Regions from separate parts of the Kocuria salina genome, predicted to be linked through region 3. Evidence: riboswitches for the same ligand, from Rfam matches in the RefSeq annotation. Region 3 holds a riboswitch; each other region holds the start of a gene.
What was found. A riboswitch is a leader RNA that binds a small molecule or an ion and turns the genes downstream of it on or off. The one in region 3 is predicted to bind cyclic di-AMP.

Region 1 (4,346 bases), on a different contig from region 3:
ATCCCCGGCAGCCCGAGGTCGAGCACCAGCACGTCCGGGGCGAAGTTCCGTACCGCGGCCACCGCCTCCGTGCCGTCGTGGCGCATCACGACCTCCAGCCCGGCCTTGCGCAGATAGTCCGCGATCAGCTGCGCGAGGTCGACCTCGTCGTCGACCACCAGCACACGTCCGGTGAGCGGATCCGTCATCTGTCCTCCCGGTACTGATCGCTGTGACATGAACACTGTGCTGCGAGCCCCAGCGTCCCAGGGCGACCGTGTCTGAGGCCTCGGAAACGAAACAGGGGGGTGGACTCGTCGTGGCCGGGCTCACCGGTGAACCGGTGGTCGCTGTGGCTAACGATCCCCTGCACCGGGCCGATGAGAGGGATATCGGACACTGAGAAGATCGCGTGTCGCCCCTCCACGAGCCCGGACAGACGCAACACGGCCGGGATCCGGCCACCACCACCGGGCGAGGGGACTCCGGTGGTCTCGGCCATCTCGGTGACGGTGCGCGCGCTGGAGGAACAGGACCCCAGGCGAGGGGGAGGGGGGCCGTGTCCTGAGGCAAGAGGGCGCGGTGCTGCCAAACCTACGGTTGGTCGGTGACCGTTCGGGGTGCTGCTGACTGCGCGAAGGGTGCGCGCCCATCGGGTGCCGCGTCGGGGATCACCGCACTGGACTGGACTGGCTGGAACGGGTCGACGGGGACCATGACATCCCGGTGTCGGCCCGTTCCAGTCGATGACGGCCCAGCTCGTGGTCCTGGATCAGGCCGCGAACCACTCCTCCAACCAGCCCTGCATGAGCTCGATCTCCGCCTGCTGGTCCTCGATCATCTTCTCCGCCATGGCTCGCAACTCGGGGTCGGTGCCCATCTGCAGCTCCATCTCGGCCATCTCGAGAGCCATCTGGTGGTGGGCGATCATCTCTTCGAGGAAGGCCTTGTCGAACTCATCCCCGGACCGTTTCGCCAGCTCTTCGAGGCTCATGCCGTCCATGCCGTCCATGCCGTCCATGCCGTCCATGCCGTCCATCTCGCCCATCATGGCGCCCTGCATGTCGGCATTCATGCTCTGGCCATGGCCGCCATGGCCATGGCCGTGGACGTGGTGCCCGTGGCCGTGGTGGTGGCCGTGTCCATGGTGGTGGTGTCCCGGGGTGTTCTCGGCGGCCAGCCGCTGGGCCGCTGCTTCCAGTTGCTGGATCTCCTCGGTCTGGGCCTCGATGATCTTCTCCGCCAGGTCACGGATTTCGGGACGCTCGGACTTCTGCAGGGCCAGCTCGGCCATGTCGGTGGCACCTTGGTGGTGGGGGACCATCATCACGGCGAAGTGGCGGTCGTGGTTCATGTGCCGCTCAGCGCCCGTCTGTGCGGAGGCGGAGGCAGGCTGGTGCGTCGGGGACGCGACCGCCGCGGTCGCCCCGGCACCGCTGAGGGCCAGCGCCAGGGCCGTCCCGGCGGCCAGGTGCTTGAACGTCGACGTCATGACGAATCTCTCTTTCGCAGCAGCCCGTACTGGACCTGCACATCGTGGTGTTTGCTCTGTTCAGCCTCGGGTCGAGGCGGACCGATCCATCCACGGTAGCCCCGCCGCAGCTGGCTTCGCCGGGCTGGGAGGGCTGGGCGGTAGATCTTCACTGAACCTTCAAGAGCGGGCCCATCAGGCGGCCAGATCGGGGTGTTCCCCGGCGGTGGATGGGTGCAGGCATCTCCGGTTCTGACCGACCGATCCTGGATGCTGATCAGGTGGGGGGCACACCCGCCGCCCGCCACGAGCGGCATTCGTGGCGGACGGAGGGTTGGCTCAGCGGAAGGTGACGTAGCCGACCGTCGGCATGGCATTCACGCTGTGCACGAAGGTGCCCTGGGTGGGATTCAGCGCGGAGATCATCTTGCCGCCACCAAGGTAGATCCCGATGTGGGCCCCGCCGTTCTGGACGACGAGGTCGCCAGGCTGCGGGTCGGTGGTCAGGGTGCCGGCCGCCCACTGCTGCTGGCTAGTGCGGGGGAGGTCGATGCCCTGCTGGGCGTAGACCCACTGGGTGAAGCCGGAGCAGTCCCAGGCGCCGAAGTCCGTGCCGCCCCAGACGTAACCGGTGCCGGCTCCCTGCATCGCTGTGCCCACGATCCCGGAGGCGCCGGTAATTTCGGTGATGTCCGCCGATTGGGTGGACACCGCCACGGCCGATGTAGCCTGCTCGGGCGCGGCCGGGGCCTGGGAAGAGGCGGTGGAGACGGTCTGCGGGGCGGCCGCGGGCTGGGAGGCCGCCGAGGTGTAAGTCGTCAGTGCGGACGCGGGGGTCGCGTAGGCGGGGGCGGTCTCTGCGGGGACCTCGGCGTAGGCCTGGGCCGGGGCGATGGAGCCGATGAGCACCGCACCGGCGGTGGCAGCGATCGTGGTGTTGCGCACGGCGTGAGAGGTGGTCTCGGCACGGTGGCGGGCAGCGTGGCGCTTGAAAACAGTCATGGGTGAGTTCCTCCCTTTGCCTACGAGGTGAGCTGTCGGATGCGGGTGGGAGACACCCGGCCGGCAGAGCGCACGCGCTCTGCCGGCTTAACCCCAAGGCCCCGGATCACCGGGACCGAAAATGGTTCCCCCGCTTCTGCCAAGCGATATCTCTTCAGGAACCTCGAGCACCGGCAGAATTCGGCGATGTGCACGAGGGCGCCGACCGGATCAGTCATCGGCACGCAGTGGACAGTAGCCCATCCATAACGAAAGTGTCACGTTTAGGTCACGGCCTGGATTCTCTCCTCAGTCGGGAGCGGGAAGCTGTGATTCCGGCCTCGGAAAAATACGCCCCGAGGAAGTGAAACCGTCACGCAGCAGGACCCGTCGCGTAGCTCACACCGGTCTTTCAAAGCGCTCTGACTAGGACACATGGCATGGTGGCGCGCGTTTCGCTGGACGCAGCCGACAGCGACAGGGCTCTGCAACCATGCGCAGTCTTCAGCGCGGGCCGGGCCAGCACCAAGATTGTTGGGGAGGATTTTCAAGGTGGCTCACAGTTTGGGAGGGCTTCGGAAGTGCCCTTCCGAGGCCTTAGGGCAGGGTTTCTTCATGAAATCTCCATATTCAGCCCGCTGCACCGATGTAGAGGCCAGGTAGTGAGGCGGGATCGCGGATTCTTGAGGCGTTGATCTTCATCAAATCTTCAAGCTTTCGGGTCGCGTCACACAGAATCGGCAGTTTACTGTCGATGACATGGCGGGCTGGCTCCGGCCGGTTCGTCTCCTCGACCGAACCGACGAAGGAGCAAGCCATGACCCATCACGTGAGCGCGATGCTGGAGACCTACCCGAAGGACCTCGGGGGAGTGGACCAGGGCAAGCTGGCGGCCTGTATCGAGGCCTGCTTCGAGTGCGCCCAGACCTGCACCGCTTGTGCCGATGCCTGCCTGTCCGAGGACATGGTCGCCGAGCTGACCAAGTGCATCCGCACCAATCTCGACTGCGCGGACCTGTGCGAGGCCACCGGGCGGGTGCTCTCCCGGCACACCGGCTACGACGCGAACATCACCTTGGACGCGATCCGGGTCTGCCAGATGGCGTGCAAGGCGTGTGCTGATGAGTGCGAGCAGCACGCGGACATGCACGAGCACTGCCGGATCTGTGCTGAGGCCTGCCGTCGCTGCGAGGCCGCCTGTGCGGCACTGGTCGCCTCCCTGGGCTGAGCCCAGACTCGCGCTGACCCACGGACGCCGATGACCGGCCTCCGTCGGTGAAAGAGGAGCCTGATGGGCTGATCGGGCGTGCCCGGATGCGGGTTCCCTCTTCCCCCCGCCCCTTGTTCAGTACAGCTCTGCCCGCGCGGTTTGTTCACGCGCAGGGTACGGGGCTGATGACCGAGCCGGCACCTCGGGGTCGAGCTCCTTCATTGCGGAAGAGAGACATCATCATGCGTTCCATCCAGTTCCCTGGCCGTCGCACGGCGGCCGCCGCCTCCACCGTTGTCGTCGCCACGGCCCTGTGGGGCGGGGCCAGCGCCCCAGTGTTCGCCCACGGACAGGTGACCACCCCGGTCTCGTCCCACGCCCAGGATCAGGCCCCGGAGGACATGCTCGGCCCCGATCCCACCTCCCCGACCGCCTACGAATTCGGTGAGACCCTGGCCGGTTTGGAGGGCGAGCAGCTGGAGGTCACTTTCCTGGCCGAGATCATTGGCCACCACCAGGCCGCGATCGAGATGGCCCAGCTGGAGCTCGAGCGCGGGACCAGCCCGGACATCCGCACCCACGCGGAGAACATCATCGCCAGCCAGCAGCACCAGATCGACCAGTTCACCACCTGGTTGGAGGAGTGGTACGGGTTGACCCCGGAAGAGGCCAAGGCTCAGGCCCCGGAGGAAGCACAGGAGGAGA
Region 2 (4,346 bases), on a different contig from region 3:
ACCCGCCGGCCGAGCCGTTCCGCGTCGAGCTCACCCACGAGGACGAGACCTGGACCTGGGGACCGGCAGAGGCGGCTCAGCGCATCCACGGACCGGCCCTGGACTTCGCCCTGCTCGCCACCCGGCGGCGGCACCGCCAGGACGGGAGCCTCGTCGCGGAGGGCCCCGACGCCGACGCCTGGCTCGACATCAACCATGCCTTCGGCGAGCGGCCGGGTCCGGGGCAGGCGCCGCTGTCGCCGGCGGACTGAGGCACCGGCACCTGTCCTTCGGACGCACCGCTCCGGACTGCCCGGCACTCGCACGGCAGGTCGCTCGTCCCGTCCACGGCACTAGCCTCCCCGACTGATCTGCAACAAGTCCTAATGCGGTTCGACCGGGTCTGATCAGAACCCTCAAATCCCCTGTCACCTGCGCGGACGCCCGCCATACTGGACGTTCATCCACGTCCTGCACCACACCTGGGGGATCACCATGTCCGCATCCGACCGCACGCCGCGCTCCTCGTCGGGGATCTCCCGCCGTCGCGCCCTGGGCCTCGCGTCCGCACTCGGGCTGTCGCCGCTCGCCGCCACCGCCTGCGCATCGGGAAGCGCGGCGTCGTCTGGCACGCTGAGAGCCTCCAGCACCGCCTCCGCTGTGGCGTCCGCCCCCGGCCGCGCCCCGGGGCGGGCCCCGCTGACCACCGACGCCACGAACCGGATCGTGCTGCTGGGCACCAGCGGCGGCCCGCCGTGGTGGAACGACTCCCACCGCGAGGGCGTGGCCTCCGCGGTCGTGGTCGGCGACAAGTACTACCTGGTTGACGCCGGGGACGGGGTCGGCAAGCAGATCAAGAAGGCCAAGCTGGGCACCTGGGACAAGGACATGCGCGGCCCCCTGGACGCCCTCGTGGCGATGTTCCTCACCCACCTGCACTCGGACCACATCTCCGACCTCTACAACATCCTCGGCACCGGCCTGCAGAACGGGGTGGCGATCCCCGACCGCGTCCTGGAGATCTACGGGCCGGGCAACCGCGGCGCCCTGCCGATCAGCTACCAGGGCGCGCAGATCCCGTCCGACCAGGTGGTCAACCCGGGCAACCCGACCCCGGGCACCCGGGAGACGATCGAGGCGATGATCAAGACCTTCGCCACCGACTTCAACGACCGCATCATCGACTCGGGCTACCCGCCGCCCAAGGACTTCTTCGCCGGCCACGACATCCAGCTGCCGGCCGAGCTGATCGACGACCCCAACGGGGACCCGCACCCGCGCATGCGCCCGGTGGAGGTCTTCGAGGACGACCGGGTGAAGGTGACGGCCACTCTGGTCCAGCACGCTCCCGTGTTCCCGGCGTTCGCGTTCCGCTTCGACACCGACACCGGCTCCGTGACCTTCTCCGGGGACACCGGGCCGAGCGAGAACCTCGTGGAACTGGCGAAGGGCTCGGACGTCCTCGTGCACGAGGCCATCGCCGCCGAGTGGGTGGCCCAGCGCCACCCCGAGCCCCGCGACGCCGCGGCCGAGGCCGAGTACCAGCACCTGATCGGGGCGCACACCACGATCGAGGATGTCGGGGGCATCGCCGAGCGCGCCGGGGTGAAGAAGCTCGTGCTCAACCACCTCGTGCCGGGCAACTGGCCGGTCGAGAAGTGGGAGAAGGCCGCCGAGAACTTCTCCGGTGAACTGGTCATCAGCGAGGACTTCGACGCCATCGCCATCGGCTGATCCGGTCGGCACCGCAGCACCGGCCGGCAGCTCAACTCCGCGGCGCCGACGAGCTGGCCCGAGCGGCGACCGCACGGGTCAGCTCCGCCATGTCCCGCATCTCGGGTGCGGCGGCAGCCGCGTCGCCGGCTGTCGTCGCATCAGGGAGCTCCGGGGCACGCACCGCGACGAACGTAGCGGCCCCCTGGCATGCGACGTCCGGCACGCATTGCGGCAGTGTCCGCAGAGGAGTCCGGCTGTGCCCGAGAATCACCACAGCACCAACAATTTTCCTTTTGTGAATTCTTGATCAAGCCCTGAAACACCCGAAGAAAACGCCCTTGTCCTCCTGAAGGAAAAGCACTGAGCGCGGACAGCCACAGGCTTTGTGGGGCTTTACTCCTCATTTGTCGCGCCCCGACACGGGCCCCATCACTGAACGTTCTGATCCACACCCGAGCGTGCTCACCCATCGTCTTCACTTCGATGGACCTCCAGGTCAAGAGCACTTTCGTCTCGAACTGAGCCTCCCCAACGGTCCCGATCGGCGCCCTCGACAGGCAACCTCGTCCGGATGCGGAGGTCCACCACTGGGTCGACAACAAACGTCGAGACACGCCCGTGATCAAAGCGAGACTTTTCCGTTATCTTTCGATTAGTGTTCTCTCCGTGCCGGTCGCCTCACCGATCGACATCCCCGTGCACATCGCCGAATTCTGCCGGTGCCCGGGGCCCCCAGACATATCGCTCGGCAGAAGCGGGGGAACCATGAACGGTCCCTCCCCCGGGACCTAGGGGTTAAGTCGTCAGGGCCCCCATCCTGACGACCGGGTGTCTCCCACCCGCATCCGACAGCTCACCTCGCAGGCAAGAGGGAGGACATCAATCATGCCCGTTTTCCAGTCCCGCATGCCCCGCCACCGCGCCCAGAACTCGTTCCGACTCGGACGCACCGCGATCCTGGCGGTCGCCGGCGGCGCCCTGGCGCTCGGCAGCGTGGCCCCGGCCCAGGCGGCCCCCGCGGCAGCCCCCCAGCAGCTGATCAGCATCCAGTCCCAGTCCGGCAAGGCCGCGACCATCGCCGCGGCGGCCAAGAACCAGCTCGGCGTGGGCCAGGACTGCACCGCCCTGGTCACCAAGTCCCTGCGCGCGGCCGGGATCAACCACCACGGGTGGCCGGCCTCCTACCTGAAGCTCGGCACTCGGGTCTCCGCCGCCCAGGCCCAGCCCGGCGACCTGGTCTACTACGCCAACGGCGGCATGGGCTTCGCCCACATCGCCGTGTACATCGGCGGCGGCAAGGCCGTCCACGGCGGCTGGAACGGCAACCAGACGGTCATCCAGACCGTCAACGTCGGCTCCGGCCCCGTCTACATCCGAGTGCGCTGACACTCCACGCAGGATGCGGGTGTGCGGTTCCCGTCCCGACGGGAACCGCACACCCGCGTCTCGTTACGGGGCGCCTCAGGACACCGAGAGGCGTCGGACTCCTTCAGCCGTGACCCTGTACCGGCGCTTGCGACTGGTGGGAGGAGCCGTAGCCTCGAGCATGCCACGGCCGATGAGCTCGTTGATCCGGCTCAGCGTCCGGCTGTAGGTCCATCCCAGGTGGGCGGCCACCGGTCGCGTGGCGTCCAGGCCCTCCGCACCCACAGCACGCAATACGGACTCCAAGTCTTCGTCCAGGACGATCGTCCCGCCGGGTCGAGGCGCCGACCTTTCGGGTGGGCTCGATGGGTCGACATCGGGCCCGGCCACTCGGGAAGACAGCGCGACGTCCGGTGAGAGCTGATACCGGGCATAACGTCTCCCGCCAGAACGTTCGGCCAGCCCCCGGTCCACGAGGTCAGTGAGTGCCGCGGTGGCTTCCCGACTGTCGAGTCCCCAACTGCGCAACCGCTCGTTGGACACCTCGGTGCCGTGGTGGAGCATCGCCAGGGCCATGTGCTGGGCATCGGTGAGGCCGGTGACGCCCAGGGAGGCGATCCATTCCACGGTGTCGGTGTCGAGAAGGGCATGCCGGGGAACGGTGACCTTGACGTGGCTCAGCGTGGCCTCGAACTCGGGCGGGGTCATGCCTGCAGCGCGCAGCGTCGCCATGATCCTGGGAATGCCCGACCCCCTGTTCTCGCAGACCACCTCGCGCCGGCCCGGGAGTTCGACGTCGGAGAGCAGACGAGCCAGCAGACCGTTGCGCGAGGACGTGATCTCGTCCGCGCCGAGCCCCCCGACCTCGACGCCGCCGTGAAGCGAACCCGGGTTCTTGACGACGAGCCGATCCGCATAGAGCTCGATCTGCACTTGGGTCCCCCTGGCCAAGGGCCCGTAGTCCCGGTGCATCAGGGCGTTGACCACGAGCTCGCGCACGGCTTCGAGCGGGTACTCGTACCGGTCCGACCGCCCAGCCCCCTGGATGACGGCGCCACGCAGCATATTGCGCTCCACCGCGGCCACTGCGTCCTGCACCATGACCGGCAGCGGACCGTCGACGGTCTGGTTGTCGAGAAACCGTCGTCCGTCCTGGGTAGTTTCGCCCATGGTGGTTCCCGGCAGCGCCACGAAGGTGACGTTGAGCTGCGGGAAGAACTGCTGCGGGTAGATGCCCAGGCACAGCAGGCCCGCCAGTGACGGAACGAGGTTCTCACCGTCCCGCA
Region 3 (4,346 bases):
GCGGCGTCCCAGAACGCGGTGGCCCCGCCCAGGCCCAGGAGCACCTCGTGGCCGGAGGGCAGGCCGAGGAACTGCGCGAGGCCCTCCCGCACCGAGCCCACGAGCTCCTGCACCGGCGCCTGGCGGTGGGAGGTGCCGAGCAGGCCGGCCCCGGCGCGCGACACGGCCTCGACCTGTGCCGGACGGATCTTGGAGGGGCCGGCGCCGAAGCGGCCGTCGGCGGGCAGCAGGTGCTGGGGGATGGTGACGTGTGCGGGCAACGGGCGCTCCCTCGTGGGTGACGTGCGGCGGGTGGTGCGCGACGGGCACGGCCGCCGCGGAGGCCGCTCGCGCCGTTCGCGACTCGGCCCATTCTGCCCCACCCGCGGACGGCGGGCCCCGCGGGCGCCTCCTCCCTCCGGGCGGCCGGAGGGCTCGCGCACTAAGCTCGTGCGGGAAGACCGGACCGGGCGGGATCCCCGGGCCGGGACGGCCGGACGAAGGATGACTGAGGCATGAGCGACCTGATCGACACCACGGAGATGTACCTGCGGACCGTCCTCGAGCTCGAGGAGGAGGGGATCACGCCGATGCGGGCGCGGATCGTCGAGCGCCTCGACCACTCCGGGCCCACGGTCTCGCAGACGGTGTCCAGGATGGAGCGGGACGGGCTGCTGACGGTGGGCCAGGACCGGTCGCTGCTGCTCACCCCTGCCGGCCGTGAGCGTGCGGTGCAGGTGATGCGCAAGCACCGGCTGGCGGAGCGGCTGCTCGCCGACGTCATCGGCCTGGACCTCGCCCAGGTGCACGACGAGGCGTGCCGGTGGGAGCACGTGATGAGCGAGCAGGTCGAGCGGCGGCTCGTGGACCTGCTGCACAGCCCCCGGTACTCGCCGTACGGCACGCCGATCCCCGGTCTGGCCGCCCTCGGGGTCGAAGAGAGCCCCGCAGCGGCGCACCCCTCCCTGCTCGACGCCGCCCGCCACGACCCGGACGGGTCGCACACCGTGGCGCTGCTGCCGGAGGTGGTCCAGGCGGACGCGGACCTCCTGGGCGTGCTGAGCGACGTGGGAGTGCTCACCGGGGCGGAGGTCATGGCCCGGGTGGACGGTCAGATCGTGCGCATCGAGGTGGCGGCCACGGGGCGGTCCGCGGAGATCGACCTGCGCACCGCCGCGGCCATCCGCGTCCTCGCTCCCTGAGGCGCCGCCGTCTCCCGGAGCGGGGCGGCGAACGGTTCTTCCCGGGTGTGGGGACGTTCACAAGCCACTTTCGGCCAGTCCGGCCCGAGCCGGACCCCGGAGGCGCGGCTTCCCTGGTGACAGGCGGATTCCCAGGGCGCTCGAAGACACTGCACAGCTCGTCACAGGTGCGAATTGATTCGACCTTTCCTCTCAATAACTACTCATTGAGACCCGCGGCGTTGTCCGGCTGTTATCTGTCGTGATCAAAACGTGACACTTCCGTAATCTGTCATGTACTGTTCAACGCGTGCCGATCACTGGTCGGATCGGCGCCCTCGGAGCACATCGCCGAATTCTGCCGGTGCCCGTGGCCTCTACACAGAAACTGCTTGGCAGAAGCGGGGGAACCACTTTCGGTCCCGGTGATCCGGGTCCTTGGGGTTAAGTCGTCAGAGCGCGTGCGTTCTGCGGCCGGGTGTCTCCCACCCGAATCCGACAGCTCACCTCGTAGGCAAAGGGAGGAACTCAACCATGTCGCTTTTCACGCTGAACGCTGCCCGCCACCGTGCCGAGACCACCTCGCACGTCGTGCGCAACACCACCATCGCCGCCGCTGCCGGCGCCGCGATGATCGGCTCCGTCGCCCCGGCCCAGGCCTTCGCCCAGGCTCCCGTCGAGACCGGCGCGGCCTACTCGGCCCCGGCCTCCGCCTCGCTGGCCGAGTACTCCTCGTACACCTACCAGGCCCCGGTCGCCGCGCAGCCCGCCGCTCCCGCCTACGAGGCCCCGGCCCCGGCCCCGCAGCAGACCGCCGCCACCTCGAGCGTCACCCCGCAGTCCACCGCCACCACCGAGATCGCCCCGGCCGCCGGCGGCGTCGTGGGCACCGCGATGTCCGCGCAGGGTGCGGGCTACGTCTACGGCGGCACCGCCTACGGCGCCTGGGACTGCTCCGGCTTCACCCAGTGGGTCTTCGCCCAGAACGGCATCGACCTGCCCCGGACCACCTGGTCCCAGTTCGCGGCGGGCACCCCCACCGCCAACCCGCAGCCCGGTGACCTCGTCTCGCAGAACGGCGGCGCCCACGTGGGCATCTACATCGGCGGCGGCAAGATGATCTCCGCCCTCAACCCGACCCAGGGCACCCAGGTCCACTCCGTCAACGCCATGCAGCTGGACGGCTACTACACCTTCTGATCCGGTCCGCCGCCCGCGACGACCCCGCTCGTCGCGGGCGGCACCCGATCACCCCCCACCCCGCACGCCGAGAACCGCTCTCCCGGTTCCCGGCGGTGCCTGCTGTCCGACCGGACGGCGCCCCCTCCTCCGCTCGCCGGCCGTCGTTCCCGATCCCGGAACGCACCCCTGCCGGACACCGGCCCACCCCGCGCACTGCCCGGGGCGATCCGTGCTGTCACCCGCGCCCTCCGGCAGGCCCGGCTCCGAAAGAAAGTCGTCTGAACTCCTCATGACCCGTGATCTGACCTCCTCGAACGGCATCGGCTCGCTCTTCTCCGGCAAGGCCCGCACCGTGGCCGCCGTGGCCGCCTTCTCCGGGCTGGCCCTCGCCACCACCGTCTCCGTGCAGGCCGCTCCGGCCCAGGACGCCTCCGCCGACGCCCCGCTGTCCGCCGTGGCCGCGGCCACCCCCGCCGCGGCGCCCGCCGTGTCCCTCGAGCCCGTCGCCCACGTGCAGAAGGTCGAGTCCGACCGGAAGTCCGAGAAGAAGGTCGAGAAGAAGGCCGAGCGGCAGAAGGTCGAGACCCCGGTCGTCGCGGCTCCCGCCGTGGCCGCTCCGGCGCCGAAGGCCGCCGCCGCGCCCGCCCCGGTCGCCGCCCCGAAGCCGGCCGTGCAGGCGGCTCCGGCCCCGAAGCCCGCCGCCGCGCCGGCCCCGAAGCCCGCACCGGTCGCCGCGCCGAAGCCGGCCGTGCAGGCGGCTCCGGCCCCGAAGCCCGCCGCCGCGCCCGCCCCGAAGCCGGCCGTGCAGGCCGCTCCGGCCGCCCAGCGCACCGTCACCCCGCAGAGCTCGGCCTCCGGCAAGGGCGCGACCATCTCCTCCGCCGCCATGGGCCAGCTCGGCGTGGGCCAGGACTGCACCGCGCTCGTCACCAACGCGCTGCGCGCCGCCGGCATCAACCACCACGGCTGGCCGGCCTCCTACCTGAGCCTCGGCACGCAGGTCTCCGCCGGCCAGGCGCAGCCGGGCGACCTCGTCTACTACGCCGACGGCGGCATGGGTGCGGCCCACATCGGCGTCTACATCGGTGGCGGCAAGGCCGTCCACGGCGGCTGGAACGGCGGCACGACCGTCATCGACAGCGTCAACGTGGGCTCCGGCCCCGTCTACGTCCGCGTGCGCTGACCGCACGCGAGAGCACCGCTTCGGGTGCGCGGTTCCTGGTCGGCCAGACGGGAACCGCGCACCCGCTGTCATCCCGGCGCCCACCGCGCCGGCCACCCCGGCGCCCCGGCGGCGGCCGATAGACTGGCCCCATGTCCACCGACTACAGCCGCAACGCCCGCACGAGCCTGGACCGCGAGTACGCCTACATGGCCTACGGCATGATCGGCGGCGCCGTGCCAGGCATCGTGGCCGGCTTCGTCGTCGCCGCGTTCGTGGGGCACGCCGCGATGTGGCTCTCGGTGTTCGGGGGCATCGGGATCGTGCTCGGCCTGATCACCGGGATCCTGCTCCACCGGAGGCGGCACGCTGCGGCCGTGACCGAGGACCGCCGGGAGCGCGGCGCAGCGCCGGAATGACGTGCTCCCGCAGCAGCGGGGCTAGGTCCGCGGGCAGCGCGCCGGGGGAGTCCTCGTCGACGGGCTGCCAGCGCAGCTCCTCGATCTCCGCGAGCGGCACCGGCCGCCCCGTGAGAGGTGCCGTGAACACGGTGCACCGCACCCACGTGCCCGCCTCGTTCGCGGCCGGCGCCACGAACACCCCGAGCGGGCGCAGCTGGGCGGCGTCCAGCCGCAGCCCGACCTCCTCCGCGGTCTCCCGCACGGCGGCGGCCGCCGGGGACTCGCCCGGGTCGAGCTTGCCGCCCACCAGCATGAAGCGCTCCGTGCCCCGCTTGCGCACCGTCAGCAGCGCCCCGTCGTCGTCCCGCAGGCACACGGCGGTGATGGTCAGCACCTCGGCGTCCGCCGGGGGAGCGTCCGGGGACACCTCGGCGGCCGCGC

Region 1: another riboswitch for cyclic di-AMP. It lies ahead of E7Z53_RS06765 (C40 family peptidase); the one in region 3 lies ahead of E7Z53_RS13915 (C40 family peptidase).
Region 2: another riboswitch for cyclic di-AMP. It lies ahead of E7Z53_RS01840 (NlpC/P60 family protein); the one in region 3 lies ahead of E7Z53_RS13915 (C40 family peptidase).

The regions. Positions count from the first base shown of each region.
Region 1 is NZ_SSSF01000003.1:11,132-15,477, reverse strand. It holds gene E7Z53_RS06775 (response regulator transcription factor) at 1-188, opposite strand, end outside; gene E7Z53_RS06770 (DUF305 domain-containing protein) at 752-1,471, opposite strand; gene E7Z53_RS06765 (C40 family peptidase) at 1,790-2,452, opposite strand; cyclic di-AMP (ydaO/yuaA leader) riboswitch at 2,458-2,648, opposite strand; gene E7Z53_RS06760 (hypothetical protein) at 3,062-3,250, opposite strand; gene E7Z53_RS06755 (four-helix bundle copper-binding protein) at 3,249-3,659, shown strand; gene E7Z53_RS06750 (DUF305 domain-containing protein) at 3,884-4,346, shown strand, end outside.
Region 2 is NZ_SSSF01000001.1:405,991-410,336, forward strand. It holds gene E7Z53_RS01830 (hypothetical protein) at 1-251, shown strand, start outside; gene E7Z53_RS01835 (MBL fold metallo-hydrolase) at 475-1,713, shown strand; cyclic di-AMP (ydaO/yuaA leader) riboswitch at 2,390-2,575, shown strand; partial or broken gene E7Z53_RS01840 (NlpC/P60 family protein) at 2,689-3,081, shown strand; gene E7Z53_RS20675 (ATP-binding protein) at 3,157-4,346, opposite strand, start outside.
Region 3 is NZ_SSSF01000007.1:60,070-64,415, forward strand. It holds gene serC (phosphoserine transaminase) at 1-260, opposite strand, end outside; gene E7Z53_RS13910 (metal-dependent transcriptional regulator) at 495-1,181, shown strand; cyclic di-AMP (ydaO/yuaA leader) riboswitch at 1,540-1,689, shown strand; gene E7Z53_RS13915 (C40 family peptidase) at 1,695-2,360, shown strand; gene E7Z53_RS13920 (C40 family peptidase) at 2,632-3,525, shown strand; gene E7Z53_RS13925 (hypothetical protein) at 3,657-3,923, shown strand; gene E7Z53_RS20830 (DUF4031 domain-containing protein) at 3,841-4,346, opposite strand, start outside.